3 regions of the Arthrobacter sp. FW305-BF8 genome follow, and region 2 is predicted to be linked to each of the others. Evidence: riboswitches for the same ligand, from Rfam matches in the RefSeq annotation. Region 2 holds a riboswitch; each other region holds the start of a gene.

Region 1 (9,421 bases), 2.0 Mb from region 2:
TCCCGTCACGGTGGTCATGATTCTCCTCCCCCATCGCCCGGGCGGCCATCCGGAACACCGGCACCGGGGCCCGCGTCGTCCGGAGCGTCCGGATCCGGTGTCCCAAGTTCCGGCAGTCCGGCCAGCAAATCCCCCAGCGCCGTACGCGCACTGTCAACCAGTACCGCCGCCGGCAGTTGACCGGCCAGCAGTTCCGACAGCCGCGCCACGACGGCGCCGGTTCCTGCCCCGAGCTCCCGGATTTCCGTCTCCCGCAGGTCGGTGCCCTGCGCCTCCGCCAACAGGTAGGAAGCCGTCAACGCCTCGATGGTGAGGAGTTTGGCGGCAGCCTCCACAGAGCGCTGCAGCTGCTGGAGTGCCAGCGGGGCCAGCGTGGAGTGGTCTTCCACGTCCGCGGACAGGGTAGGGGCTCCGAGCGTGGCAGGTGCCGCAAGGAATTTCAGCTCCGCCAGCAGGCCGGCGGCCGAGTACCAGAGCAGTCCCGGCAGGTCCTCGGACGCGAGTGGCGTGCCGGCCCGGGCCGCATCGAGGTTGAGCTGCCGGATCAGGCGCTGCGGCGGATAGAGCTTGGCGATCCGCCGCTCGCTGCTGATTCCGACATGGGCGAGTCCCAGCCGCAGCGCCTCGAACGCCAGGGCGAGCTGCATGGGCTGAAAGTTTCCACCGGACACCATCCGGCCCGAAGCCACATCCGTCAGCGGGTTGTCGCCCCGGCCGTTCAGCTCCACTTCGAGCGCCACGGCCAAGGCGGCCACCTGGGCCCGGAACGCACCGTGCGTTTGCGGCGCCGCGCGGAAGGACAGGGCGTCCTGGACCGACACCTGCCGCCGCGGGTCCTCCAGCCAGCCGCCGCGCACCAGGCGCCGGACATTGGCCGCCGAGACGCGCTGGCCGTCAACCGCCTTGGCCGACTGCACGGCCGGCGAAAAGGGGCTGAGGTTCCCGCCGCCGTCGTACCTTGCGGTGGCCTCAAGCGAGAGCGCCAGCGCGGTGTCCGCCAAATCGGCGAGCCACCGGATGCGGCGGAGTTCCAGCACGCCGGCACCGATCGAGTACGAGTTGGCGCTGACCAGTGCCAGGGCCTCGCCCGGCGCAAGGACCAGCGGGTCCAGCCCGGCAGCGGCGAGCGCCGCCGCGCCGTCCAGCAGGCCGCCGTCGGGAGCTAGCGCCTGCCCCTCGCCGATGGCGACGGCGGCAACCGCCGCCAGCTGGGTGAGGTCGGACGAGCCGACGGACCCGTCGCGCGGAACGGCCGGCACCACGCCCCTGTTGAGCAGATCGGAATAAAAGCGCGCAGTTTCCGGGCGCACCCCCGAGCCGCCCCGCGTGAATCCGATGAGCCTGGCCAGGATCAGGGCCCGGACTTGATCCCGGTCCAGCAGCGCGCCGACGCCGCTGTGGTGGTAGCGCACCACCTGCAGCTGAAAGTCGAGAATGGATTCCTGCTCCACGGCGGTATCCCGGCCGGAGCCGAGCAGGGTGTTCAGGCCGTAGACCCGGTGCCCGGAATCGATGGCCGCCTGCACCACCTCGCGGGACAGGCCCACGAGATCGAGGGCGTCGGCGCTGAGGACCACCTCCACTGCGGGATCGGCCGCCGCGGCAGCCACGTCGTCGGCACGGATGTGTGCCGTTCCGATCAGGAAGGTGCCGAGCCGGACGCCGGACACCAGTCCGCCGCGCCCATCCATAGAACCCGGCCCTACCACTGCACCAGCCCCGGCCATGGCGTTAGAAGTCCAGCAGGTTCCGGCGGAAGCCGCCATCGCCGTAGCTTGTCCGCAACAGACCCCGACGGCGAAGCACCGGCGCCAGCCTGTCCAGCACGCCGTGAACGGTGGCCGGATCCACGAAGCCGGAGAAGAGGAACCCGTCGCCGCCGACTGCAGCCCCGGTTTCCTCGAGGTGGTCGGCGATTTCCTCGGCGGTGCCGATGATGCTGTCGCCGGCGCCGCCGCTCCGTGCCTGCAGGATCTGCCGCAGCGTGGAACCCGGGGGCGCGGCCTTGGAGAAGTGCTCCAGGGTGCCCTGGTTGCTGTTGGTGCTGAGCTCGGGGAGGGGCGCGTCGAGGTCGAACTGCTTGAAGTCGATAACGGACAGGTAGGAGATCGAGTTGAGCTGACTGTCGATGTCCCGCTGCGTGAGCTCCCGGCGCGCGGCCCGCAGCTCCTCCGCTTCAGCCTTGGAGCCAGTCACGGTGGGTTTGAGGACGAACAGCACCTTGACGTCGTCAGGATTACGGCCGGCCGCGGCTGCCTCGGCGCGGATGGAGTCCCGGTACGCCTTCATGCCGTCGGCGCCGCGGGCCAGGGCGATCGCAACGTCGGCGTTCGCACCGGCGAAGGCCTTGCCCCGCGGGGATGCCCCGGCCTGAACGAGCACCGGCTCCTCCGGCAGCGGGGCCGTGTTTAGCGGTCCCCGAACCTTGAAGAACTCCCCCTCGTGGTGGATCGGCCGGACCTTGGTGTGGTCCGCAAAGATTCCTGCCCGGGTGTCCTCCCGGATGGCATCCGGTTCCCAGCTGCGCCAGAGCTTGCGCACGACGTCCACGAACTCCTCGGCCTTCTCGTAGCGGAGGTCATGCTCGATCTGCTGGTCCAGTCCGTAGTTCTGCGCGGCAAGGTCGCTGCCGGAGGTCACCACGTTCCAGCCCAGCTGCCCGTTGGAGAAGTGCTGCAGCGTGGCCAGCAGCCGGGCGGCGGTGAACGGCGGATAGAAGGAGGCGCTGATGGTGGGCACAATGCCGAGGTGTTCCGTGGCGGAGAGCAGATACGGCACCAGGGCCAGCGGATCGTGCTTCGGCGCGAAAGACGCCTGAGCCAGCGAGACCTCCGCACTGCCGCCGTAAGTGTCCGGAACGGTGAGGGAGTCCTCGATGATGAACAGGTCCAGCCCCGCCCGCTCAAACTCGCGGACTGCATGCTGGTAGGGGGCGGGCTTCCTCCAGTCGTAGCCGATTCCGTAGCCGGGCGTCCCCCAGCCCTGGACCCCGAAGCCATGGCCCACAAACCATCCAAAGTGCAGCATGGGAGTCACTGTATTCGGAGTCGAATCATTCACTGCGGCCTGGTTTCATCCGGCGTTACGGCGGTTCATCTCCCGTCATTATCCTCCCGTTGCGGTTTGATGCGTTACGGAAGATGACGGCGGCGGCGGTGCGCCCCGCCGTCGTCAGTGTTACGTTTTTGGGGAGTAATGAGTACCGGTATTAAGCCCTGACTGGCCGGTCGGCAACCCTCCTTCTCCGGCGGGGTGCCTCAGGTGAATACTCGGCATATCGACCACTTCGAGCTGCAAGCGTGAGAAAAGGAGATCCGTCGTGTCAGACGCCCCCGCCGTTGCAACACTGCCATCCCAGCAGGATAAACCCGAGGAGAAGCTGTCCTACCGCCTGATCACGGGACCGGACGACCGTGCGTTCTGTGAGCGCATCTCGGCTGCCCTGGCCGAGGGCTACGTGCTGCACGGCAGCCCTGCCGCCACCTTCAACGGCACCGGCGTCATCGTGGCCCAGGCCCTCGTCCTGCCAGCCGCCATCGCCAGTGCAGATGCCGCCGTCGCCACCGCCGTTGACCGGCTGGACTCTGACGAGGACTTCGCCGAAGAAGCCTACGAGGGCCACGCATGAGCTACGCCGGAGACCTCACCCCGCAGGACGCCTGGGCCAAGCTCGAAGAGGGCGCCATCCTGGTGGATGTGCGCACCGAGGGTGAATGGGCGCACATCGGCGTCCCGGAAACTGTATCCGCGAACAGCCAGCGCAACGATCCCCTGTTTATCCAATGGACTTTTCCCGGCGGCATTCCCAACTCCGACTTCGTCGAACAGCTGAAGCAGCAGGCGCCGGAGGACAAGAGCGTGGAGCTGCTTTTCCTGTGCCGCTCCGGCCAGCGCTCCATCGGCGCGGCAATCGCTGCCACCCAGGCGGGTTTCACCTCCTACAACGTGCTCGAAGGCTTCGAGGGCGAACCTGACCGCTACGGTGAGCGCACCGTGAACGGCTGGAAGAACCGCGGCCTGCCGACGAACCTGGGAAAGAACTAAATTGACCTTTAATCACGACGCCGCCGGCTGGAGCCCCGACACCCAGGCCGTGCGCGGCGGGCTTGACCGCACCAATTTCCAAGAGACCACCGAACCCGTTTTCCTCAACTCCGGGTTCGTCTACGAGTCCGCCGCAGCCGCGGAGCGCGCCTTCACCGGCGAGGACGAACGCTTCGTCTACTCGCGCTACGGCAACCCGTCCGTGGCCACCTTCCAGGAACGGCTCCGCCTGCTCGAAGGCACCGAGGCGTGCTTTGCGACGGCGTCCGGAATGTCCGCCGTGTTCACCGCCTTGGGCGCCCTGCTCGGGGCCGGGGACCGCGTGGTCGCCAGCCGGTCCCTGTTCGGCTCCTGCTTCGTGATCCTCAACGAAATCCTGCCGCGCTGGGGCGTGGAGACGGTCTTCGTGGACGGTCCGGACCTCGAGCAGTGGCGGGCTGCCCTGTCGGTGCCCACCACAGCCGTCTTCTTCGAATCCCCGTCCAATCCCATGCAGGAAATCGTGGACATCGCGGCCGTCAGCGAACTCGCCCACGCCGCCGGCGCCAAGGTTGTGGCGGACAACGTCTTCGCCACCCCGCTGCTGCAGCGTTGCGGAGACCTCGGCGCGGACGTGGTGGTCTACTCCGGCACGAAGCACATCGACGGCCAGGGCCGGGTGATGGGCGGAGCCATCCTGGGCACCAAGGAATTCATCGACGGCCCGGTCAAGCAGCTCATGCGCCACACCGGCCCGGCCCTCTCCTCATTCAACGCCTGGGTCCTCACCAAGGGCCTGGAGACCATGGCGCTGCGCGTGAACCACTCGTCCGCCACGGCGCTGCGCCTGGCCGAATGGCTCGAGGCCCAGCCCGCCGTCAATTGGGTGAAGTACCCGCTGCTCAAGTCGCACCCGCAGTACGAACTGGCGGCCAAGCAGATGAAGGCCGGCGGCACCGTCCTCACGCTGGAGCTTGCGACGACGGCCGGCCAGTCGGGCAAGGAGGCCGCCTTCGCGCTGCTGGACGCCCTGAAGATCATCGACATCTCCAACAACTTGGGCGACGCCAAGTCGCTGATCACCCACCCCGCCACCACGACGCACCGGGCCATGGGACCGGAAGGACGTGCCGCGATCGGGCTCAGCGATGGAGTGGTGCGGCTGTCCGTCGGCCTGGAGGACGCGGATGACCTTGTCGCGGACCTGGAGCAGGCTCTCAAGCAGATCTGACCTCTTTAAACCCTGCTCTTCCGGGCCGACTGTTTCTTACTTCCCATGGCCGGCTGTGAACCTCGGTTGCGCTGCACGTCCCTTCATTTCCGGCGTCCTTGAGAACGCGGGTGCGGCACGGTTTAGTGGGTGGACCAGCAGGGTTTACCCAGGGTTTACACAGATGGTCTTGTTAGGCTCCGTGTGCACTGGGCAGACTCTAATAACACCGATGAACCGATCAATCCCTGTCGGTTCAGCACCCCACCCAAGGACAGACGCAGTGATGCGTTCGGGGCCGCGGCCGCGAAGACGCTGCGTGCAGCCTCCCTGACCGGAAGGACCGCCATGGCCGGAGTATTCGAAGTTTTTGTTGACGCAGAGTCCCAGTTCCGGTTCCGGCTGAAGGCCCCCGATGGATCGGTACTGGCTATCTCCGCACCCTTCCAGGACAAGCGCGCGGCCGCGGCCGGCATCGCCGACGTACGCGAATGCGCCGGGACGGGGCTCATCACGGACCTCTCGGCCGCGGCAGCTCCGGCGACCAAGTCTGCCCCGGTGACAGAGTCCGCTCCGGTTCAGCCGGCCGTATCGGCCCCAGCGCCTTCGCCTGCGCCTACCCAGGTTCTCCCGGCACGGTCCGACCACCGCAGGCAGGGATTCGGCAAGAAGCGTACGTCCTCGGAGGCTCCCGGTTCGCCGCTGTGCAGGCCGGCGGCAGCTGCCGAGCCGGCCCGGTGGACCGGGGCGGCCTGACCGCCGCAACTGCTCCTCAGTAACTGGCGGACGTAATGAAGTGCCATGCAGACTCTCCCGGATAGAGCCATAAGGCCGCCCTGAACTCGTACGACGCCGTCACGGCTCGAGTATCGCACGACGTAACAGGCAGCTGATCGGTTTACTTAGGTAAGCCTTAACTCATATCCTCTTCCGGTGACCACGCAGCTTGATTTCGCGCGGGTGCCCTTCGCCGCCGATCTGGCGGGTTACGGGGACAGGCCCGCCGTTCTTACCGACAATTCCACTCTCACCTACCGGGACCTGGCCCGCAGGGTTGATGCCCTCGCCCTCCGGCTGGGAACGCAGCGGCGCCTCGTGGCGCTGGCCGCAGCGAACGACGTCGACTCGCTGGTGGCGTATCTCGCCGCCCTGGTCGGCGGCCACCCGCTGATCCTGCTGCCGGAGGACAAGCCGGCGGCACTCGAGTCCCTGGTGGCCGCCTATGACCCCGACGTCGTGCTGCGCTCAGCTGGCGGAGAGACCGTGTTTGAGGAGCGCAGGCCCGGAACCAGGCACGAACTCCATCCGGACCTCGCGCTGCTGCTCAGCACGTCCGGTTCCACGGGTTCGCCGAAGCTGGTGCGCCTGTCCGCCGCCAATCTGCAGGCCAATGCCGAGTCGATTGCCGAGTACCTGAGCATCGGCCCGGCAGACCGCGCCGCGACCACCCTGCCGATGTCCTACTGCTACGGGCTGTCCGTAATCAACAGCCACCTGCTTCGCGGTGCGGGCCTGGTGCTCACAAACCTTTCCGTTGTTGACCCGTGCTTCTGGGAGCTTTTCCGAACCGGCGGGGCAACGTCGTTCGCGGCGGTGCCGTACACCTTCGAGCTGCTGGAGCGGGTGGGCTTTGCCGAGATGACCTTGCCCGGCCTGCGGTATGTCACGCAGGCCGGAGGCCGGCTCGCCCCCGAGCGCGTGCAGGGCTATGCCGAGCTCGGCCGCCGGAAGGGGTGGGAACTGTTCGTCATGTACGGCCAGACCGAAGCGACCGCGCGGATGGCCTACCTTCCGCCCGCGCTGGCCGCCGAGCACCCAGGCGCCATCGGCATCCCGGTTCCCGGCGGTGCCTTCCGCATTGAGCCGGTTCCCGGCCTCGAGCACGGCGAGCTCGTCTACACCGGACCCAACGTTATGCTCGGCTACGCGGAGACACCGGAGGATCTCGGCACCGGCCGCACGGTCCACGAACTCCGCACCGGCGATCTGGCCCGGAGGCACCCCGCCGGCGTCTACGAAGTGGTGGGGCGGCGCAGCCGGTTCGTCAAGATCGTTGGCCTCCGGGTCGATCTCGGCCAGGTGGAGCGCATCCTGGCCGACCTCGGGGTACAGTCCGCGAGCGCCGGCACCGACCAGGGACTTGTGGTCGCCGTCGAGGGCAGCCACGACACCCGGCTGCTGTCCAAGGTCCTCGCCCAGGGCATCGGGCTGCCCCGTACGGCCCTCGAGCTGCACGCCGTCGAGCATCTCCCGCGTCTGGCAACCGGAAAAGTGGACTACCCGGCGGTCCTGGCGCTCTCAACACCAGCGCCCTCTGATTTACCGCCGTCCGGGGCCGGGCCGGACGGCCCAGGAACGGACGGCTCCGGAACAGACAGTGTGCGGCGGATCTTCCGGGACACCCTGGAGCGCACGGACATCGGCGACGGCGACACGTTCGTCTCGCTCGGCGGCGACTCGCTGTCCTATGTCGCCACGTCCGTCCGCCTGGAACAGCTGCTGGGGCACCTCCCGCCGGACTGGCACGTGAGGCCGGTCCGCGACCTGGAACAGCGCCCGGGGACAAAGCCCGCCGGCGCGATGCGGCGGTTCTTTGCTCCGATCGAGACCAGCATCGTGCTGCGGGCCGTGGCCATTGTGCTCATCGTCGGAACCCACGCGGGGCTGGTGAAGTGGCCGGGTATGGCCCATGTCCTTATGGCGGTGGCCGGCTACAACTTCGCCCGGTTCCAGCTCAGCGGGGAACGGCTTCCCCGGTTCAAGCGCCAGCTCACCAGCGTCGCCAGGGTGGCGCTGCCCAGCATGACGTTCATCGGAGCGGCCTGCCTGATCACCGACCGGTATACGCTGGCCAATGTCCTGCTCCTGAACTCCGTGGTCGGCCCCGAAGCTGTGACCACACAGTGGCACTTCTGGTTCATCGAGGTGCTGGTCTACATCCTCCTGGGCATGACGGCCCTGCTCGCCATACCCTGGGCGGACCGGGCGGAGCGGCGGTTCCCGCTGCTCTTTCCGCTTGCCCTTACTGGCCTCGCGCTGCTCTCGCGCTACGACATCGTGGATCCCGGTATACCCCACCCGTCGCCGACCCTGTGGCTGTTCGTCCTGGGTTGGGCCATTGCCCGGACCCGGACGGTGGTTCAGCGGTGTGCGGTGTCAGTCCTCGCGATCCTCACGGTCCCCGGGTGCTTCTTCGGGGATACTAACCGTGAGCTGACGCTTGTTGCCGGAATCCTGCTGCTCACCTGGCTGCCCACCCTCTCCGTGCCAGGGGGGCTGCAGCGCCTGACGGTGCTTCTGGCCAGCGCTTCCCTCTACGCGTACCTCGTGCACTGGCTGGTCTACCCGCTGCTGGCCGCGACCAGCCCCGGCCTTGCCGTGGCGGCGTCCCTGGCGGCCGGGATTGCGTACTGGGCGCTGTGCACGCGCGCCATGGGTTTGTTGAGCCGGGGCCACCGGCGGTCGTTCCGGGGAAGGCTCAGGCGGGCCAAGGCGCACAGCTCCTGACGCGTCCCACGAGCGCGGGCTGCGCGGGTCAGTGCGCGGAGTCAGAGCTGCCGGACGCGCAACAGTTCCGGGGCGTCCGCGGCGTCCGGGCCGACGTACTCCTCGGTTCCCTTATGGGTGGCGCGCACGGCGTGCGCGACGACGGCGCCCAGCCCGCCGTCGTCGGGCTCTGCTTTGTCCAGCACCACCTGGCGGATGCCGCGCTGTTCAGCAGCGCCGGTGCCGCGTGCGAAGATTGCCTCGACACCCTGCCTGGCCAGTTCGATTTCGCCGTTCTCGGCCAGCACCGGCTCCAGGAAATCGACCAGCGAGTTCACTACGTCCCGGGCAGGCACGGGCCGGAAGCTGCCGAAGTCCAGCAGCTCCCCGCGCAGCCCAAAGTTGCTGGCCTGCCATGCGGCCATCCGCAGCAGCACCGTGGGCACGGGTGCCGGCTCCACACCCTCACGCCATTCCCGGCACGCCGATTCCACGAGCGCACGGACCAGGACGGCGATCAGAGCGGCGTCCTCGGCGCGGAGGCAGACGTCCGCCACCCGGACCTCCACGGTGGGATGGTTCCGGGAGAGGCGTGCGTCGAAATAGATCATGCCCTCGTCCAGCACCACTCCGGTATCCAACAGCCGGTTCACCACGCGGCGGTAGGCGGACACGTTGCCGTAGATGGCAGACGGGCCCGAC
Region 2 (9,421 bases):
ACGCCACGGGTCTCCTTCAGGAAGAACACAGCGACGGCGGTGATGGCGCAGGCGATGAGCAGGTAGATGGCCACCGGAACGGAGGACTTGTAGGTGGAAAGGAGCGATGCGGCGATGATCGGGGCCAGCGAACCGGCGACGATGGAGGTCACCTGGTAGCCCAGGGAGACGCCGGAGTAACGCATCCGGGTGGGGAACATTTCGGCCATGATCGCCGGCTGGCCGGCGTACATGAGCGCGTGGAACAGCAGGCCGATCATGATGGACGCCAGGATAATCATGTCGTTCCCGGTTTCCATCATCGGGAAGGCGAAGAAGCCCCAGGTGGCGCCCAGGATTGCGCCGGCCATGTAGACGGGCTTGCGGCCGAAGCGGTCCGACAGCTTGCCCACCAGCGGAACGGCAACGAAGTGCACGGCGTGGGCCACCAGCAGCAGCAGCAGGATCCGCGTCGTGTCGGCCTGGACCACGGTCTTGAGGTAGGTGATGGAGAACGTCACCACGAGGTAGTAGAGGATGTTTTCCGCAAAGCGCAGGCCCATGGCGGTGAAGACGCCACGCGGGTAGCGCTTGAAGACCTCGGCAACGCCGTAGCCCTTGTGCCCGGCCTCGACCTCTTTGCGGGCTTCGAGGAAGATCGGGGCGTCATTGACCTTGGTGCGGATGTAGTAGCCGATCAGGACGATCACCGCGGAGAGCCAGAACGCTACGCGCCAGCCCCAGCCAAGGAAGGCTTCCTGGGTCAGCGTCGAGGACAGGATGAACAGCACCGCCGTGGCGAGCAGGTTGCCCATGGGTACGGCCGACTGCGGCCAGCTGGCCCAGAAGCCGCGGGACTTGCTGGGGCTGTGCTCGGCGACGAGGAGAACCGCGCCGCCCCATTCGCCGCCGACGGCGAAGCCCTGCGCGAACCGCAGGAACACCAGGAGTGCGGGCGCCCAGTAACCGATCTGCTGGAACGTCGGCAGGCAGCCCATCAGGAAGGTGGAGACGCCCACCAGGATGATGCTCAGCTGCAGCAGCTGCTTGCGGCCGAACTTGTCGCCGAAGTGGCCGAAGACGATGCCGCCGATCGGGCGGGCAACGAATCCGACGGCGTACGTGAGGAAGGCGGCGATGATGCCGTCCAGCTCGGTGCCGGCGTTGGGGAAGAAGGTCTTGCCGAAGACCAGGGTGGCAGCCGAAGCGTAGAGGAAGAACTCATACCACTCCACGACGGTGCCGGCCATGGATGCCGTGACAACTTTCTTGAGGCCTGAGGCCTTGACGTCGGTTTCCTCTACACGCCTTGCGGCGGAGCTTTCCGTACTCATTGCAAACTCCTTCGGCGTCTTCCTCGACGCCACGGGGACCGGTCGATGGCGACGGGTGTGTGATGCACACCACGAACGCCGGATTCAACGAGTATGGTCTGCCGATGAAGCAAGCTCAACGCCAAATAGTGCAGGGCCCATCTGCATTTATGCACACAAGCTGCGTTGGCGTTGTCACGGCACGGCCGGCCCCGGCCGCGTGGAGCGGGCCTGAGGTCAGTTGAGGAGGTGCGCCCTGAGCTGGGCGTTCAGCTGGCCGATCTCCGTGAGGAAGCCGTCGTGGCCGATCGGGGAATCGATCATATGGACATCCACTGTTCCAGGCAGGGACTCGGCCAGTTCCTGCGACTGGGCGGGAAAGTACAGACGGTCCGACTCCACGGCGGCCACGAAGAAGTCGGCGGTGGTCCGGGCGAGGGTCTCCTTGAGCGTTCCCCGCCCGCGGGTGACGTCGTGGCTCATGAGCGCTTCCGTCAGGGCGATGTAGCTGTTGGCGTCGAAGCGCCGGACCAGTTTGTTGCCCTGGTGGTCGAGGTAGCTCTCCACCTGGTAACGGCCGCGGCCCGCCAGGGCATCGGCCTGCAGCGGCTGTTCAGCGGCCTGGGCGTTCCTGCCGAACCGGAAATCGAGTTCGTAGGCAGACCGGTAGGTGATGTGGGCAATCCGCCGAGCGAGCGCCAGGCCATCCGCGGGTTCCGGTCCGCCGTAGTAGTCGCCGCCGTTGAAGTGGCGGTCCTGCCGAATGGCAAGCGTCTGTGCCTGCGCGAACGCGATCTGTTCGGCCGTGCTCCTGGCACCGACGGAGATGACACCGCAGCGCCGCACCCGTTCCGGGAAAGTTACTGCCCATTCGAGGGCGCGCGCCCCGCCCATGGAGCCGCCCACCACAGCATGCCAGCTGCTGATGCCGAGCCGGTCAGCCAGCCGCGCCTCGGCCGCCGTGGAATCCCTCAGCGTCACCAGCGGAAAGCGTGAACCCCAGGGCTTGCCGTCCGGAGCTGTCGACGACGGCCCGGTGGACCCGTAACAGCCACCCAGGATGTTAATGGAAATGACGAAGAACCTGTCGGTGTCCGCCGGCGCACCGGGCCCGGCGAGCTGTTCCCACCAGCCCTCTTCAGTTCCCGCGCCGCCCCGGGTCACGTGCGTGTCCCCGGTGAGGGCATGCTGAACGAGGATGGCGTTGGAGCCGTCCTCGTTGAGCGTTCCCCAGGTTTCGTAGGCCAGGGTCACGTCCGGCAGGAATCCCCCGGCCTCGAGTTCCAGGCTGCCGATGTTGACGTATTGGACAGTGCCGTTGGGGACGGTGCCATTCGGAACAGTGCTAGTGGGGACGGTGCCATGCGGAACAGTGCTGCTCCCAGCCGTGCCTTGCGGAGCCTTGCCGTTCGGTACTACGGCGGCGGGTACATCAGTGCTGACAGAAATCGTCATAGGTAAACCTCTTCTACGCGCTTGCCCGCCGGCAGCTGTCCGGCAGGCCAGGTCTTCACCCGGGGCACCCCACCGCGGAAGGAGGGTTGCCGGCCAGCAAGCCGGGGCTGTCGCTGGCACTCATGACCTGTTGCCCAGTTTACGAAACAGGCGGACATCTGCGCTAAGAATGTGACGGCTGTGTGACTCCCGGCCCCTCACCGGCCGGGAGCCACACCGGCAGCGCGGGAAGTCAGGCGCCCTTTGCCGCGCGGAATCCGGCGTCGAGGTCGGCCAGGATGTCATCGATGTGCTCCAGGCCCACCGACAGCCGGACCAGGCCGGGGGCAACCCCCGCCACGGCCTGCTGCTCCGGCGTGAGCTGGCTGTGGGTGGTCGACGCCGGGTGGATGACGAGGGAGCGGACGTCGCCAATGTTTGCCACGTGGGAGTGCAGTTCCAGGGCATCCACGAAGCGCTTTCCGGCCTCGGCGCCGCCGGCCAGCGTAAAGGCCACCACCGCGCCGGTGCCCTTGGGCCCGTACTTCAGGCCGCGCTCGTACCAGGGGCTGGACGGCAGCCCGGCGTAGGCCACGGACTCCACGTCTTCCCGGGCTTCCAGCCAGCCGGCCACGGCTGCTGCGTTGGCCACGTGGCGCTCCACCCGAAGGCTCAGGGTTTCCAGGCCCTGCGCGATGAGGAAGGCATTGAACGGGGACACCGCGGAGCCCAGGTCGCGGAGCAGCTGGACGCGGGCCTTGAGGATGTAGGACAGGTTGGCTCCCAGGGCGCCGCCGGCGCCGAGGTCCCGGGCGTAGACCAGCCCGTTGTAGGTGGGGTCCGGTGTATTGAAGCCGGGGAAACGCTCCGGGTCCTTGCCGAAGTCGAAGTTGCCTGAATCCACGATGACGCCGGCAATGGCGGCACCGTGCCCGCCGAGGTATTTGGTGGCCGAGTGCACCACGATGTCCGCACCCCACTCGAGCGGGCGGATGAGGTAGGGCGTGGACAGGGTGTTGTCCACGATCAGCGGCACGCCGGCCTCGTGCGCTGTCCGGGCAACGCCTTCGATGTCCAGCACGTCCTGCCGGGGGTTCGACACCACCTCGGCAAAGAAGAGCTTGGTGTTCGGCCGCACGGCGTCGCGCCACTGCTCCAGGTTGTCCGGGTCTGCCACGAAGGTGACGGAGACTCCGAACTTCTTCAGCGTGTGTGCCAGCAGGTTGTAGGTACCGCCATAGAGGCTGGGGCTGGCAACAACGTGGTCGCCGGCTTCGGCGATGTTAAGGATGGCGTACGTTTCGGCGGCCTGGCCCGAGCTCAGGAGCAGTGCCGCAAGCCCTCCTTCCAGACTGGCGATGCGCTGTTCGACGGCGTCCTGGGTAGGGTTGCCGATCCGCGTGTAGATGGGTGCGATCTCGGCCAGCGCAAAGCGGTCCGCTGCACTCTCGGCGCTGGGGAAGACGAACGACGTCGTCTGGTAGATCGGCAGTGCCCGGGCGCCGGTGGTGCCGTCCGGCGCCTGGCCGGCATGGATCTGGCGGGTTTCGAATGACCATGCGTTGGACATGAGGCTCCTCTGCTGAAGGGCGTGTGCTGGTCCCGGCACAGGCCCGCGCTTGCCGCACGGCGGGCGCCGCGCAGCCAGGTCTTCACCCGGGGCACCCCGCCGCGGTTGGAGGGTTGCCGGCCAGCGAGCCGGGGCTTTCTTCGCTGGCACTCATGACCTGCGATCAGTGTAGGAATGGGACTGTTACGCGCACAGCTTTGTGAAGAACTTCGTCAAAGTATGGACTTTTCGCAAGGTTAGGTGCACCTAAGCTGAGAGCCACCTCACAAAGTGCCAAGATGAGGTCATGCGCATGGATCACGTCTCTTACGCCTGTGAACACGATGGCCTGGCGGCCACCACCGAACGTATCTCCTCTGCCCTCGGCGTCGAAGCCGTAAAGGGCGGGGTGCACCCCCGGTTTGGGACCCGGAACATGATCATTCCCCTGGCCGGCCACAAGTACCTCGAGGTTGTTGAGGTACTGGACCACCCGGCGTCGGACAAGGCACCGTTCGGCCAGGCCGTCCGGGCCCGGTCCGCGGCGGGCGGCGGCTGGATGGGCTGGTGCGTCGAAGTTGACGACCTCGCCCCATTCGAGGAACGCCTGGGCCGCTCCGCGGTCAACGGCAACCGCAAGTTCCCCGACGGCCGGGAGCTTGTCTGGAAGCAGATCGGCATCCTGGGCCTAATCGCGGACCCGCAGGTCCCCTACATGCTGAAGTGGGAGGGCGATGCGGAGCTGCACCCGTCCAACGCCTATGACAGCAATGTGAAGATGTCCAGCCTCACGATCGCGGGCTCTGCCGAGCGCGTGACCGAGTGGCTCGGCGAGCCCGTCGAAAGGCCGCTGGAGGACGTCGCCGTGAACTGGGTCGCCCCGCACGGAACGCCGGGCATTCTCTCGGTCACGTTCGAAACCGCAGCGGGCGCCGTCACCATCTGACGCACTCTCCGCCCTTCACTTCGGCCGCCATCAGCGGGTGCCAATGACGTCACCCGCCGATGGCGGCCGAATCACTTTTAAGGGCCGGGCGCTTCCTAGCCCAGGCCAACCGCTTTGCCGAACAGGCTGAACCCGACGAACGCGACGATGTCCAGCAAGGCGTGCGCGATGACGAGCGGCATCACCCTCCGGGTCCTGGTGTAGATCCAGGCGAAGACCACGCCCATGATGGCGTTTCCAATGAATGGTCCGAACCCCTGGTACAGGTGGTAGCTGCCGCGGAGCATTGCGGACACAAAAATCGCCAGCGGCACGGACCAGCCGAACTTGCCGAACCGGTCCAGCAGGTAGCCCACCACAATGACCTCCTCCACGACCGCGTGGCGCAGTGCGGACAGTATCAGCACGGGCACCGTCCACCAGTAGGCGTCCAGACCGCTGGGGATGATCGCCGTCGTAATGCCCAGGGCACGCCCCGCGGCGTAGAGGCCCAGCGACGGGATCCCGATCAGGGCGGCCAGCCCGAGCCCCTGCAGCAGGTCCCTGCCCGGCCGGGCAAAGTTGAATCCCAGCTTCCGGAACGCCGAGCCGGCCTCGTGCCCGCCTCCGGCCTTCGCCTGGCGCTGGTCTGTCAGAAAGTAGATCACCAGCAGGACCGGCACCAGGGCGAAGATGATGTCCAGCAGCTGGTAGGTGAGGTCGAAGTACTCCCGCGTGCTTTGCGACCTGTTCAGGGTGGACGTCCCCTGCGCCAGCGGTGCCCGGGTCATTTTGTCCAGCAGCTGCACCACGGAGTAGACGGCGGACTGGCCGAGCGACAGCCCAAGGACGATCCAGACTTCGAACCGCAGCCGACGGCGGGAGGGAACCAACATGTTCCTATCTTGCCTGCACCGGCTGGTACTTTCCTGTCAGCCAGTCGGTTCCTGTCCGGCCGCGGGCTGACCCTATGCTGGGGAACTATGAGCGCTCCCGGGAAAATCATCATGATCCGGCACGGCCAGTCGGCGGCCAACGCGGATACCTCCATTTACAACAGGGTGCCCGACTACCGGATTCCGCTGACAGAGCTTGGCCTGGAGCAGGCGAAAGCCGCCGGGGAACGCATCCGGCGCGAGCTGGACGGCCGGCAGGTGAGCGTCTACGTCTCACCGTACCTGCGCGCCTACCAGACCCTTGAGGCACTGGATCTTGGCCATCTGACGGAGCGGGTGATCGAGGAACCGCGGCTGCGCGAACAGGACTGGGCCAACTTCCAGATTTCCGGCGACATCGAGGACCAGAAGGAACTCCGCAACGCCTATGGCCACTTCTTTTACCGCTTCCGGGAGGGCGAGTCCGGCTCCGACGTCTACGACCGGATCTCCTCGTTCATGGAGACCCTGTACCGGCACTGGTCCAAGCCCGACTACTCCCCGAACGCCCTGCTGGTCACGCACGGGCTGACCATGCGCCTGTTCTGCATGCGCTGGTTCCACTGGTCCGTGGAGTATTTCGAGTCGCTGAACAACCCCGAAAACGCCGAGGTCCGCATGCTGGTGCGCAACAGCCTGGGCAAGTACGAACTCGACACACCGTTCACACAGTGGGTGGACCGGAGGGTGGACGAAACCGTGCTGGACGCCCCGCCGGTGATTTTCTGAGCCGTCTTCTTTTCTAGGCGCCGGCCACGAGCACTTCGGTGCCGCGGGCTTCGAAGGCGGCCTTGTCGGCCGCGGAAATGCCGGAGTCGGTGATGAGCCGGGTGAAGTTGTAGCCGTCCATGGTGGCAAACGCCCGGCGGCCCACCTTCGAGGAGTCTGCGATCACGTAGGACTCGCTGGCGCGGCTGGCCAGCAGGGCGTTGACCGTAGCCTCGGCCTCGCCGGTGTTGGTGGGCCCCACCTCCGGGTCGACGCCGTTGACCCCGATGAAGGCGATGTCCAGCACCACCTTCTGCATGATGATGTCCGTGTACGGGCCCACGAGTTCATAGGACCGCGGGTTGAGGATGCCGCCGGTCACCATCACCTTGATGTTGGGCCGGACGGCAAGCTGGGAGGCGATGTTGATCGCATTGGTGACCACGGTCAGGGTGGGCTGGTTCGACGGCGAGTTAAGGTCCTCGCGGGTGGCCAGGATCTGTGCGAGGGCGGTACTCGTGGTGCCGCCGCACAGGCCGATGACCATGCCCGGGCTGATGAGCGCCGAGGCGGCCAGGGCGATCTCCTGCTTGGCTACGGCGTGGTCGTCCCGGTTGTACCTGCCGGGAAGGTCGTAGGCGAGGGCGCCGGTGGTGGCGCCGCCGCGGGTCCGGGTCAGCAGCCGCCGCTTGGCAAGGCTGTCCAGGTCCCGCCGGGCGGTGGCAGGTGACACGCCGAGCCGGGTGACGATTTCCTCGACTTCCACCTGGCCGGCCTCGGCAAGGAGATCAAGGATGGCCGTCAGTCGGTCGGTGCGTGTCATGCAGGGCCTTTCAAGATCCAAAAACGCCACAAAGAAATGACGCTTTGTGATTGTATCAGACCCTGAACGATCATCTTGCGTCACTCCCGGGGGGAATGGCACCGCCTGACACTACCGTGCCCGCACCCCTGCACGCCACACCGCGTGGGTCAGCGGCATGCCGGGGCGGTAGGCGAGGTGGGTGGCGGACGGGGCGTTAAGGACGTGCAGGTCCGCCCGGTGTCCGACGGCGAGTGAGCCCACGGCGCGTTCGCCGTCGACGTCGCTACCGGAGTCGCGCTGCAGCGCCAGGGCGCCGCCGTACGTCGCCGCCCGGACGGCCTCATGGACACTCAGTCCCATCTGGAGGACGGCGGTGGTGACGCAGAACGCCATGGAGCTCGTGTAGGACGTGCCGGGGTTGCAGTTGGACGCGAGCGCCACGGGCACGCCGGCGTCCAGGAGCTGACGGCCGGGGGCCAGCGGCTGGCGGGTGGAGAGGTCGCAGGCCGGCAGGCAGGTGGCCACCGTTCCCCGGCCGCCCGTTCCCGCGGCGGCATCCCAGCCCGACCAGCCGGCGGCGAGGTCTGCGATGTCCTGCTCCGAAAGATAGTTGACGTGGTCCACGCTTGCCGCGCCGAACTCCACCGCGAGGCGGACGCCGGCGCCGTAGCCCAGCTGGTTGCCGTGCACCCGCAGCCCCAGGCCGGCGTCGCGGCAGGCCTGCAGCACGGCACGTGACTGTTCCTCCGAGAAGGCGCCCCGTTCGCAGAACACGTCGGCCCAGCGGACGTAAGGGCGGACCGCATCCAGCATCGGGCCGCAGACGAGCTTGGTGTAGTCATCCGCATCCGCCCCGGCCGGCACCAGGTGGGCGCCCAAATAGGTGACTTCGTCCGCCACCGTCGAGGCGATCCGCGCGCCCCGGGCTTCCTGCTCGACATCGAGGCCGTAGCCGGTTTTCGTCTCGAGGTACGTCGTGCCCTGCGACACTGCTTCGGCGACCCGGCCCTGCGCCAGCCGCGTAAGGTCGTAGTCGCCGGTGTTCCGGGTGGCTTCAGTGGTGACGGCGATGCCGCCGGCGCTGTACTCCTCCCCTGCCATCCGGGCCTCGAACTCCGCCGTCCGGTCGCCCGCGAAAATGAGGTGCGTGTGGGAGTCCACCCAGCCGGGGAGCACGGCCCGGCCGCCCGCGTCCACGGCTTCGTCGGCCGCGGGGGCGGCGGAGGCCTGGCCGATCCACGAGATCCGTTCACCCTCGATCACCACTGCCGCATTCTTGAGGACACGGTGCTCCGCGTCCTGGGTCATCAGTTCGGCGATGTTGGTGATCAGCGTGCTCATGGATCCATTCTTCAGCGCCGGATGGACCAGCGCGTCGCAGCAAGCGCATCAGCCGTCCGGGATACCGGACGGCTGCCAGTGTCCTGCCCCGCGTGTCCGGCACTCTGTCCGTCACGGCCGTTCGGGCCCGCCAGAATCTGGGCCGCGGCCAGTTCCGCGATTCCGGACGAGGTCTGGAAACCGTAGCCGCCCTGGCCGGCGAGCCAGAAGAATCCGCGGGCCTCGGCGTCGAACCCCACGACAGGCACGCCGTCGGCCGCCTCGGTGCGCAGGCCGGTCCAGGCCGTCCGGACGGTTCCGATCCCCAGCGTCGTCAGGGTGTTGAGCCGGGAGATGAGCCGCTCCACGTCCCCGGGACGGGGACGTGCGTCCTCCGCCGGGCTGGCCACGTGTTCCGACGGCGAGATCAGCACGTCGCCGCCTTCCTTGCGG
Region 3 (9,421 bases), 1.5 Mb from region 2:
AACGACGCACGGTGGGCAAATATTCCGCAAAGGTGCAAGACTAGAACCGACTCCGCCGCGGCCACCGCGGCTCGGCCATCCAGGAGGAAATTCATGTCCGTTGTCCGCTTTTTTGCCCGGCCGATGCTGGCCTCAAGTTTCATCCTCGCCGGAACGGACAAGCTCAGGAATGCGGACGACACCGCACAGCAACTGTCGCCCCTCCTGCGCCGCGCCTCCGAAGCCCTGCCGTTCCAGACGGACGAGAAGGTCCTGGCACGGGTCATCGGCGGAGCCCAGGTGGGTGCAGGTGTCCTCTTCGCGCTCGGCAAATCTGCGCGCCTGGCAGCCTCGGTGCTGGCCGTCATCTCGGCACTGAACGCCTTCGTTGAATGGCGCAGCGCAGACATCAGCAGCAAGGAGGGCCGGGAAGCCCGCCGCAACCAGCTGCTCAAGAACATCACCCTCACCGGCGGCGTGCTGCTGGCCTCCGTGGACACAGCCGGCAAGCCCGGCCTGGCCTGGCGCGCAGAGCACCTCGCCGCCGACGCACGCAAGACCGCGAGCCACCTTGCCGCGGACGCCCGCAAGACCACCGGCAAGAAGCTGCACAGCGCCGACAAGGCTGTCCGCAACGCCGACAAGGCAGTCCGCCGGGCTGTTGACCACGCGGTGGGGGCATAAGCAGGAATGACGGCTTCACCCATGGTCGCGTCCGCTGAAACCTCCGGCGCAGCTCCGCACTGGCCCGCGCCGTTTGCGGAGCAGCCGGTTGACGCCACCGTCCGCGTGCCGGGCTCAAAGTCGCTGACCAACAGGTACCTGGTGCTCGCCGCGCTGGCCGACGGGCCGTCCCGGCTCCGGGCGCCGCTGCACTCCCGCGACTCAGCGCTGATGATCGAAGCCCTGCGCCAGCTGGGCGCGGACATCCGGGAAGTGCCGGGCGACGGCGCCTTCGGCCCGGACCTGGAGGTGACGCCGATTCCGGCCAACTCCGGCGGTGCCGACGTCGCCATCGACTGCGGCCTGGCCGGAACCGTCATGAGGTTTGTTCCGCCGCTGGCGGCGCTCCGCCGCGGTTCCACCGTTTTCGACGGCGACCCCCACGCCCGGGCCCGGCCGATGGGGACCATCATCGAGGCGCTTGCAGGCCTGGGCGTGGCCGTCAGCGGCGACGACGGCGGCATGCCCGCTTCGCTGCCGTTCCGCGTCGAAGGCACGGGGGAGGTCCGCGGCGGTCACCTCGTCATTGACGCCAGCGCGTCCTCGCAGTTCGTCTCCGCCCTGCTGCTGGTGGGGGCACGCTTCGCGGACGGCCTGCACCTTCAACACGCCGGCAGCACCGTACCCAGCCTGGACCATATCAACATGACCATTGCCGTGCTGCGCGGCGCGGGCGTGGTGGTGGATGACTCCACGCCGAACCACTGGATAGTCAGCCCCGGCCCCGTCCGTGCGTTCGACCAGCGCATCGAGCAGGACCTGTCCAACGCCGGCCCGTTCCTGGCCGCTGCCCTGGCGACGGGCGGCACTGTACGGATTCCGGACTGGCCGGAGCACACCACACAGGTGGGCGACATGTGGCGCAGCATCCTCACCGACATGGGGGCAACGGTGACCCTGCAGGCCGGCACCCTGACGGTCACCGGCGGCAGCGAAATCAAGGGGGCCGACTTCGCCGAAACCAGCGAGCTCGCACCCACCGTCGCCGCACTGTGTGCACTGGCCTCCGGACCCTCCCGGCTGAGCGGCATCGCCCACCTCCGCGGACACGAGACGGACCGGCTCGCCGCGCTCGTCACCGAGATCAACCGCCTCGGCGGCGACGCCGAGGAAACAGAGGACGGACTCATCATCCGGCCCGCGGAGCTCCGCGCCGGCGTCGTGCACAGCTACGCCGACCACCGGATGGCCACCGCGGGGGCCATCCTCGGGCTGGCGGTCAGGGGTGTGGAAGTGCAGGACATCGCCACAACGTCCAAAACCATGCCGGACTTCCCCAAGCTCTGGGCGGAGATGCTCGGACAGCGTGGTGGCGCAGGCGGCAACAGCGCAGGCGCAGACACGGCAGGCGCAGCGACGGCAGGCGCCAACACCGCAGGGACCCCCGGTGGCACGCAGCACTGATTCCTGGGACGAATCCGACGTCCGGATCCGGCCGAACAAAAAAGGTTCCCGGCCCCGAACGAAGGACCGCCCCAGCCACGAGGACGCCGTGACCGGACGGATCATCACCGTTGACCGGGGGCGGTACACAGCTGTCGTCGGCGAGGACTCGGGCAACGAGCGGACGGTCATCGCCGCCCGCGCCCGGGAACTCCGCCGCTCCCCCGTGGTGGCCGGAGACTTCGTGTCCCTCGTTGGCGATGTGTCCGGCGAGCCGGACACGCTTGCCCGGCTCGTGAAAATCCAGGACCGCAAAACCCTGCTGCGCCGCAGCGCCGATGACACCGATCCCGTGGAGCGGGCTGTTGTGGCCAACGCGGACCAGCTGGTGGTGGTAGTCGCTGCTGCCAACCCGGAACCCCGCACCGGGTTCATTGACCGCGCCCTGGTGGCAGCCTACGACGCCGGGATCGAACCGCTGCTGCTGGTCACCAAGGCGGACGTCAAGGACCCCACCGGGCTGCTGGACAACTATCGCCACCTCGACTTTCCGGTCATTATCAGCCGCACCGCCGATTCCGAGGCCGGCGGCATCGACGCCCGGTCCGACGACGGCCTCTCCGCCCGGCTCGACGTTGTCGCCGTGTCCGAGCTCCGCGCCCACCTGGACGGCAAGGTGACCGTGATGCTGGGCCATTCCGGCGTCGGAAAATCCACCATGGTCAACGCCCTGACAGGCGCCGAACGTGCCACCGGCGGCGTCAACGCCGTGACGGGCCGCGGACGGCACACGTCGTCGTCGGCCCTTGCCCTCAAGCTCGCTGACGCCCCGGCGGGGAGCTGGATCATCGACACGCCGGGCATCCGCTCCTTCGGGCTGGCCCACGTCGACCCGGACCGCATCCTGCACTCCTTCCCCGACCTTGAGCCGGGCACCGAGGCCTGCGAACGCGGCTGCAAGCATGACGCCACCGCCGTCAACTGCGGCGTCGATGCATGGGTAGCGGCCGGGCATGCCGGCCCAACCGGAGCAGCCAGGCTCGCGTCCCTGCGCCGCCTGCTGGGCACCGACCCGCGCATGGAGGCTCAGGAAACCAAGGAACTCGGCAGCGTCGGCTAGCCTCCCGCGGCGCAGCCCGGCGGCTGCCTCCCCGCCCCGCCGGGCCTTTGAGGGTAGTTTGGAACCATGACCCAACCCGCTTCAACGTACAACGATGACCTGCGTCTGGCCCATGTGCTGGCCGATTCCGTGGACGACCAGACCATGAGCCGGTTCAAAGCGCTGGACCTCAAGATCGAGACGAAGCCAGATCTGACGCCGGTCACCGATGCGGACAAGGCCGCCGAGGAGTCCATCCGCGGCCAGCTGTCCCGTTCCCGTCCCCGTGACGCCGTCCTCGGTGAGGAGTTCGGAAGTTCCGGCCACGGTTCCCGCCGCTGGATCATCGACCCCATCGACGGCACCAAGAACTTTGTCCGCGGCGTGCCGGTGTGGGCCACGCTGATCGCCCTCGTCGATGAAGGCGAACCGGTCGTCGGCGTGGTCAGCGCCCCTGCGCTGGGCAAGCGCTGGTGGGCGGCCAAGGGCGCCGGCGCCTACTCCGGCCGTTCCCTCGCGGCCGCCACGAGGCTCAAGGTATCCAATGTGTCCAGCCTTGCCGACGCGTCACTGTCCTACTCCAGCCTCGGCGGCTGGAAAGACCGCGGAAACCTCGATGAGTTCCTCCAGCTCACTGAGGAAGTTTGGCGCACCCGGGCCTTTGGCGATTTCTGGTCCTACTGCATGGTGGCCGAAGGGGCCGTGGACATCGCCTGCGAACCTGAGCTGAACCTGTACGACATGGCGGCGCTGGTGCCGATTGTGACCGAGGCAGGCGGCCGTTTCACGTCCCTCGAAGGCACGGACGGCCCGTTCGGCGGCAATGCGCTGGCGACCAACTCGATCCTGCACTCGGAAGTCCTGAAGCGCCTGAACCCGCAGCTGGACGATTTGCTCTAGTTTTGTCCTGCCGCCCTGCGCCTCTTGTGCTGAATATTACGACGGCGGCCGCCCCCTTCCGTGGGCGGCCGCCGTCGTTTATTCGGCCACAGGCCCGATATCCGGGCTACGTAATAATCCGCTTAACATTCCGGACCGGCTTTTTCATCGCCCGTCCGGATGTCCTAGTCTCGTAACAGGTCACGAGTGCCAGCGCTAAACCCCGGTTTGCTGGCCGGCAACCCTCCATTCGCGGTGGGGTGCCCCGGGTGACGACCAGGCCGATCCGGAACGGACCCGGCAAGCGCGGATCCCCGTCACACGGGGTCCTTTCTCAGTGAGGTCCCATGACGACTGCAACCATTTCTTCCACCGTATCTTCCGCCGCGGACGCGGCCCTGCTGGACGGCCGGTTCGCCGCCGCAGGCCGCCCCCTGGCAGCCGTCACCGGCGCAGAAATCCAGGCTCCGCTGATCCAGGGCGGACATGTCCGCTACGCCAACCTCGACTACGGCGCTTCCGCCCCTGCGCTGTCGGTGGTTTCTGCATACCTCAACGAGATCCTGCCGTATTACGCGAGCGTCCACCGCGGTGCAGGCTACGCCTCGCAGATCAGCACGTCCGTGTACGAGAACGCGCGGGACATCGTGCGGGAGTTTGTGGGCGGCCGCGCCGATGATGCCGTCATCTTCACCCGGAACACCACCGACTCCCTCAACCTGCTGGCCGGCTGCCTTCCCGTGCAGGACCACCACCACACCGGCGAGGTGCTGTACCTGGACATCGAGCACCACGCCAACCTGCTGCCATGGCAGGGCGTGCCGCACCGCAGCGTCGTGGCCTCGGAGACGCTGGAAGCCACCATCGGCAGCCTGCGCGCCGAACTGGAGCACGGCGATGTCAGCCTCCTCGCCGTGACCGGCGCCTCCAACGTCACCGGCGAAATCCTTCCCATCCGACGCCTCGCTGGCCTTGCCCATGAATACGGCGCCCGGATCGTGGTGGACGCCGCGCAGCTCGCGCCGCACCGCCGCGTCAACATCGCCGCGGACGACGTCGACTACCTCGCCTTCTCCGGCCACAAGCTCTACGCCCCCTTCGGGGCCGGCGTCCTGATCGGCCGCCCCGACTGGCTCGACGCCGGCACTCCCCACCTCGCCGGCGGCGGCGCCGTGAGCGAGGCCAGGCTCGACGGCGTCAGCTGGGCCACCGGCCCCGCCCGCCACGAGGGCGGCTCACCCAACGTGCTCGGCGCAGCCACCCTGGCCCGGGCAACCCAGGTCATCGCTGCCCTGGATCCGCAGGGGTGGCACGCCCATGAGGCGGCCATCCGGTCCTTCCTCATCGAGGGGCTGGGCAAGATCGACGGTGTCACCGTCCACCAGATCTTCGCCGACAGCGACCCGGACGACGCCATCGGTGTGGTCAACTTCTCCGTGGAGGGCTACGACGCCGGCCTGGTGGCCGCCTACCTGTCGGCCGAACACGGCGTGGGCCTGCGCGATGGCCGCTTCTGCGCGCACCCGCTGCTGAAGCGCCTCGGCCTGCCGTCCGGATCCCTGCGCGCCAGCTTCGGCGTGGGCTCACGGCTCGAGGACGCCCAGCGACTGCTCGCCGGCATCGAGGAACTCCGCCGCTCCGGCCTCGGCTGGGACTACGTGGTGGACGCCGGACGCTGGGTCCCGGCGAACGACACCCGCACCTACCCGGAGTGGGCACCCAACACCCCCGGCACCGCGGGCGCCGCACCCTGCGCGCAGGACTAGCCCCCGCCCCGGACATAGGCGCGCCACCCCGGACTGCTACGGCAGCGGTCCCCGTGCGGTAAATTCGAAAGGTAATTTTCGACGTCGGGCTAAGGAGACTGCGCGTGGCACGGGGCGGTCCCAAACTTCATCACGGGCGGCGGCAGGAGCTTGGGCAGAGCTTCCAGGACGGCGGCGAGCACTACCACCGCGTCCGTCCCGGCTACCCTGCTGATTCCGCGGACTGGCTCATTCCGGCGGGGGCCCGCACGGCCGCAGACATCGGCGCCGGAACCGGCAAATTCACGGCACTGCTGGTGGAACGCGGGCTGAGCGTCAGCGCGGTGGATCCTTCCGTGGACATGCTGGAGCAGCTCAGCCGTGTCTTTGGAAACAGTGCCTACCCCGCGGTGCAGGCTCTGGAAGGGACCGCCGAGGCAACCGGACTGCCCGAGGCGGCGTTCGACGTCGTCAGCGTTGCCCAGGCATGGCACTGGTGCGACCCGCTGCTGGCCAGCACCGAGATTTCCCGGATCCTCAAGCCGCACGGGGTGCTGGGCCTCATCTGGAACCAGCTGGACACATCCGTTCCTTGGGTACACCGGCTGTCCCGCATCATGCACGCGGGCGACGTCCACAAACCCGACTTCCGCCCCAAAATCGGCCCCGAATTCACGTCCCTGGAAAGCCACCTGACGCAGTGGGAGGATCCGGTCACCCCGGACGACATCCTCGAACTGGCCAAGTCCCGCAGCTATTACCTCGCGGCCAACGACGCCACCCGCGCCAAGGTGACCGGCAACCTGACCTGGTACCTGCACGAACACCTCGGGCATGCCGAGGGCGAACTGCTGCAGCTCCCCTACCTCACCCAGACCTGGCGGGCTGTCAGGGCGTAACGCCCCGGTGGCAGCAGGTAGGCTTGAAGCTGTGAAGACCAGTACGCCCTCCTCCTCAATCGAGGACTACGTTAAGGTCATCTATTCCTTCACGGAATGGCAGGACAAGCCCATCACGTCCACCCAGCTTGCACAGCGCCTCGGCGTGGCCAATTCCTCGGTCTCCGAGATGGTTCGCAAGCTCAAGGACCAGGGCCTGGTCCTGCACAAGCCGTACAGCGCCATTACGCTCACGCCCCAGGGAGTCCGGCTTGCCCTCTCCATGGTCCGGCGGCACCGGCTCATTGAGACGTACCTGGTCACGGACCTCGGGTACAGCTGGGACGAAGTCCACGACGAGGCCGAACAGCTGGAACATGCGGTCTCGGACACGTTCATTGAGAGGCTGGCAGCCCGGCTGGGCAACCCGTCCAGGGACCCCCACGGCGATCCCATCCCCTCGGCCGACGGTTCCGTCCGGATGCCGTCCGCCCACCGGATGATCGAGCTCGACGACGGCCACACCGGCAGGATCACCCGGATCAGCGACGAGAACCCGGAGCTGCTGCGCTACCTTGCCGCCGAAAAGATCAACCTCGACGCCGATGTCGAGGTGCGCGGCCGCAAGCCCTTCGGCGGCGCGCTGGTTGTCCGCATCGGCTCCCCCGGGACCAGCCGCGACGTCGACCTCGCCGACGAAGTGGCCTCCGCGCTCTGGATCCACAGCGACTCCGCACATCCCGGCTGCCGCATGGCCGGCCTGTAGGCACTGGTGCGGTCTCCCCTGGCCGGCAGCACCGGCGCCGGCCCCACGACGGGCTACGGGTGGCGGGTCTGGACGGCCGTGGCCGCCGGCGGCCTGCTCGGCACCGAACTCCGGTACGGGCTGGGCCTGCTGTTCCCCGACCAGGCGGGAGAGCTGCCGTGGGCCACGCTGGGCATTAACCTCGTCGGCAGCTTCGTGCTGGCAGCCCTCACCACCATCTGGATCACGCGGCCGCAGACCGCGTTCTGGCTCCGTGCGGCAATCGGGCCGGGCGTGCTGGGCTCCTTCACCACCTTCTCCGCCGTCGTATTTTCCACTGACCAGCTGACCCGCAGCGGGCTGCCCGGCCCGGGCCTTATCTACCTCGGACTCTCCGTCCTGCTGGGGCTGGCGGCGGCTGCCGCCGGATGGCGGACGGGCAGGGTACTCGGCGCGCCCCGCGCCTTCCGCGGCGCTCCTCGTGGTGCTGGACAGTGACGGCGCTCCTCGTGGGTCTTTTCGGTATCGCCGGAGCCCTTCTCCGGTTCGCCGTGGATGGCTGGCTGGCCGGCTTCCCGTCGCCGCGGCGGCACTGGCCCTGGGCTACCCTGCTGGTCAACGTGGCCGGCTCGTTCGTGATCGGGCTGTCCGTGGGCGCCGCAGCGGTGTTCGGCCCCGAATGGCACTCTGCCCTGGCCACCGGGTTCGCCGGCGGCCTGACCACGTTCAGTTCCTGGACCACTGCGACGGTGCGGCTGGCCAGCGAACGGCGCTACCTCGCCGCCGCCGCCAACATCCTCGCCAACTTGGTGCTTGGGCTGGCTGCTGCCGCGGCGGGAATCGCGGTCAACGGCGGCTAGCGGGCACCGGGTTGCGGATTCCGACGGCGGAGCAGGCGGCACCCAGCAACAGCAGCGCCGCGGTGGCCAGCAGCGCGCGGTGCAGGCCCGGCGTCGTCAGATCGGGACCGACGATGAAGCCCGCAAAGGCGATGCAGACCAGGCCTGCGATCCTCGAAACAGCATTGTTGACCGCTGACCCCACCCCGGCCTGCTTCTCAAGGACTGATCCCAGGATGGCCGCCGTCAGGGGTGCCACCGTCATGGATAGGCCGAGGCCAAAGACCACCTGCCCGGGCAGGACCTGGGTCCAGTAATTCAGGGGGCCGCCAACGGACAGCGTCAGCAGGAATCCGGCCGCACACAGCACCGGACCGGCGGTCATGAACCACCGCGGCCCGTACTTGCCGGCCAGGCCGCCAAAGAACGATGCCAGCAGCATCAGGATCACCGTCGAGGGCAGCAGTGCCAGGCCGGCGGTGGTCGCCTTCATGCCGCCGACCTGCTGGATATAGATACCCAGCACAAAGAACCCGAGGGAAAAGCCGCCGTAGATCGCGGCGGTGGCGATGTTGCCCCAGCCGAAGTTCCGGACCGTGAACATGCCCAGGGGCAGGAGCGGCGCGGCCGTCCGGGATTCATGGATGAGGAACAGCACCGTGGCCGCGAGGCCCGCCGCCAGCGGCAGCCAGACCTGCGGACTGCCCCAGCCCGCAGTCCCCTGCTCGATCAGCGCGTACACTGGTCCGCCAAGCGCGATGACGGCCAGGAGCGCCCCGGCAACATCGATGCTGCCGGCCGGGCCCGGGACGGCGTCGGCCTTGCGCAGCCTGGCCAGCACGGGCCAGATGACCGCCGCCGGCAGGACGTTGACGAAGAAGATGACCCGCCACGAGAGCAGGTCCACTGATACGCCGCCGATCAAGGGGGCCACGATGGCGGCGGCGCTGGTCCACGCCGACCATTTGCCGATGGCCGCCCCCTGGGCGCCGCTGTCGAAGTGGCTGACGATCAGGGCGAGCGAACTGGGCACCAAGAGTGCTCCGGCCACTCCCTGAAGACCGCGGCTGACCACCAGCATTTCACCGGTCCATGCTGCCCCGCAGAGGACCGAGGTGAGGGCAAACCCGCCCAGCCCCCACTGCAGGACA

Evidence for each region. Region 2 has a riboswitch for S-adenosylmethionine ahead of metX (homoserine O-acetyltransferase MetX). Riboswitches for the same ligand answer to the same signal wherever they lie in the genome.
Region 1: another riboswitch for S-adenosylmethionine. It lies ahead of LFT45_RS20980 (DUF1737 domain-containing protein); the one in region 2 lies ahead of metX (homoserine O-acetyltransferase MetX).
Region 3: another riboswitch for S-adenosylmethionine. It lies ahead of LFT45_RS14330 (aminotransferase class V-fold PLP-dependent enzyme); the one in region 2 lies ahead of metX (homoserine O-acetyltransferase MetX).

What each region holds. Positions count from the first base shown of each region.
Region 1 is NZ_CP084561.1:4,616,214-4,625,634, forward strand. It holds gene LFT45_RS20965 (PLP-dependent cysteine synthase family protein) at 1-18, opposite strand, end outside; gene LFT45_RS20970 (aromatic amino acid ammonia-lyase) at 15-1,691, opposite strand; gene LFT45_RS20975 (NtaA/DmoA family FMN-dependent monooxygenase) at 1,732-3,027, opposite strand; SAM riboswitch class IV at 3,192-3,306, shown strand; gene LFT45_RS20980 (DUF1737 domain-containing protein) at 3,320-3,628, shown strand; gene LFT45_RS20985 (rhodanese-like domain-containing protein) at 3,625-4,044, shown strand; gene LFT45_RS20990 (O-succinylhomoserine sulfhydrylase) at 4,046-5,254, shown strand; gene LFT45_RS20995 (YegP family protein) at 5,582-5,989, shown strand; gene LFT45_RS21000 (AMP-binding protein) at 6,167-8,740, shown strand; gene LFT45_RS21005 (glutamate--cysteine ligase 2) at 8,782-9,421, opposite strand, start outside.
Region 2 is NZ_CP084561.1:1,729,152-1,738,572, reverse strand. It holds gene LFT45_RS07680 (MFS transporter) at 1-1,313, opposite strand, end outside; gene metX (homoserine O-acetyltransferase MetX) at 1,530-2,747, opposite strand; SAM riboswitch class IV at 2,760-2,875, opposite strand; gene LFT45_RS07670 (bifunctional o-acetylhomoserine/o-acetylserine sulfhydrylase) at 2,980-4,296, opposite strand; SAM riboswitch class IV at 4,337-4,454, opposite strand; gene LFT45_RS07665 (VOC family protein) at 4,583-5,221, shown strand; gene LFT45_RS07660 (CPBP family intramembrane glutamic endopeptidase) at 5,317-6,096, opposite strand; gene LFT45_RS07655 (histidine phosphatase family protein) at 6,184-6,864, shown strand; gene LFT45_RS07650 (DeoR/GlpR family DNA-binding transcription regulator) at 6,878-7,666, opposite strand; gene hutI (imidazolonepropionase) at 7,778-8,989, opposite strand; gene LFT45_RS07640 (NAD(P)/FAD-dependent oxidoreductase) at 9,001-9,421, opposite strand, start outside.
Region 3 is NZ_CP084561.1:3,185,096-3,194,516, forward strand. It holds gene LFT45_RS14310 (DoxX family protein) at 94-663, shown strand; gene aroA (3-phosphoshikimate 1-carboxyvinyltransferase) at 670-2,106, shown strand; gene rsgA (ribosome small subunit-dependent GTPase A) at 2,090-3,205, shown strand; gene hisN (histidinol-phosphatase) at 3,272-4,084, shown strand; SAM riboswitch class IV at 4,263-4,376, shown strand; gene LFT45_RS14330 (aminotransferase class V-fold PLP-dependent enzyme) at 4,411-5,829, shown strand; gene LFT45_RS14335 (class I SAM-dependent methyltransferase) at 5,934-6,707, shown strand; gene LFT45_RS14340 (metal-dependent transcriptional regulator) at 6,739-7,452, shown strand; gene LFT45_RS14345 (fluoride efflux transporter FluC) at 7,459-7,929, shown strand; gene LFT45_RS14350 (fluoride efflux transporter FluC) at 7,926-8,291, shown strand; gene LFT45_RS14355 (MFS transporter) at 8,278-9,421, opposite strand, start outside.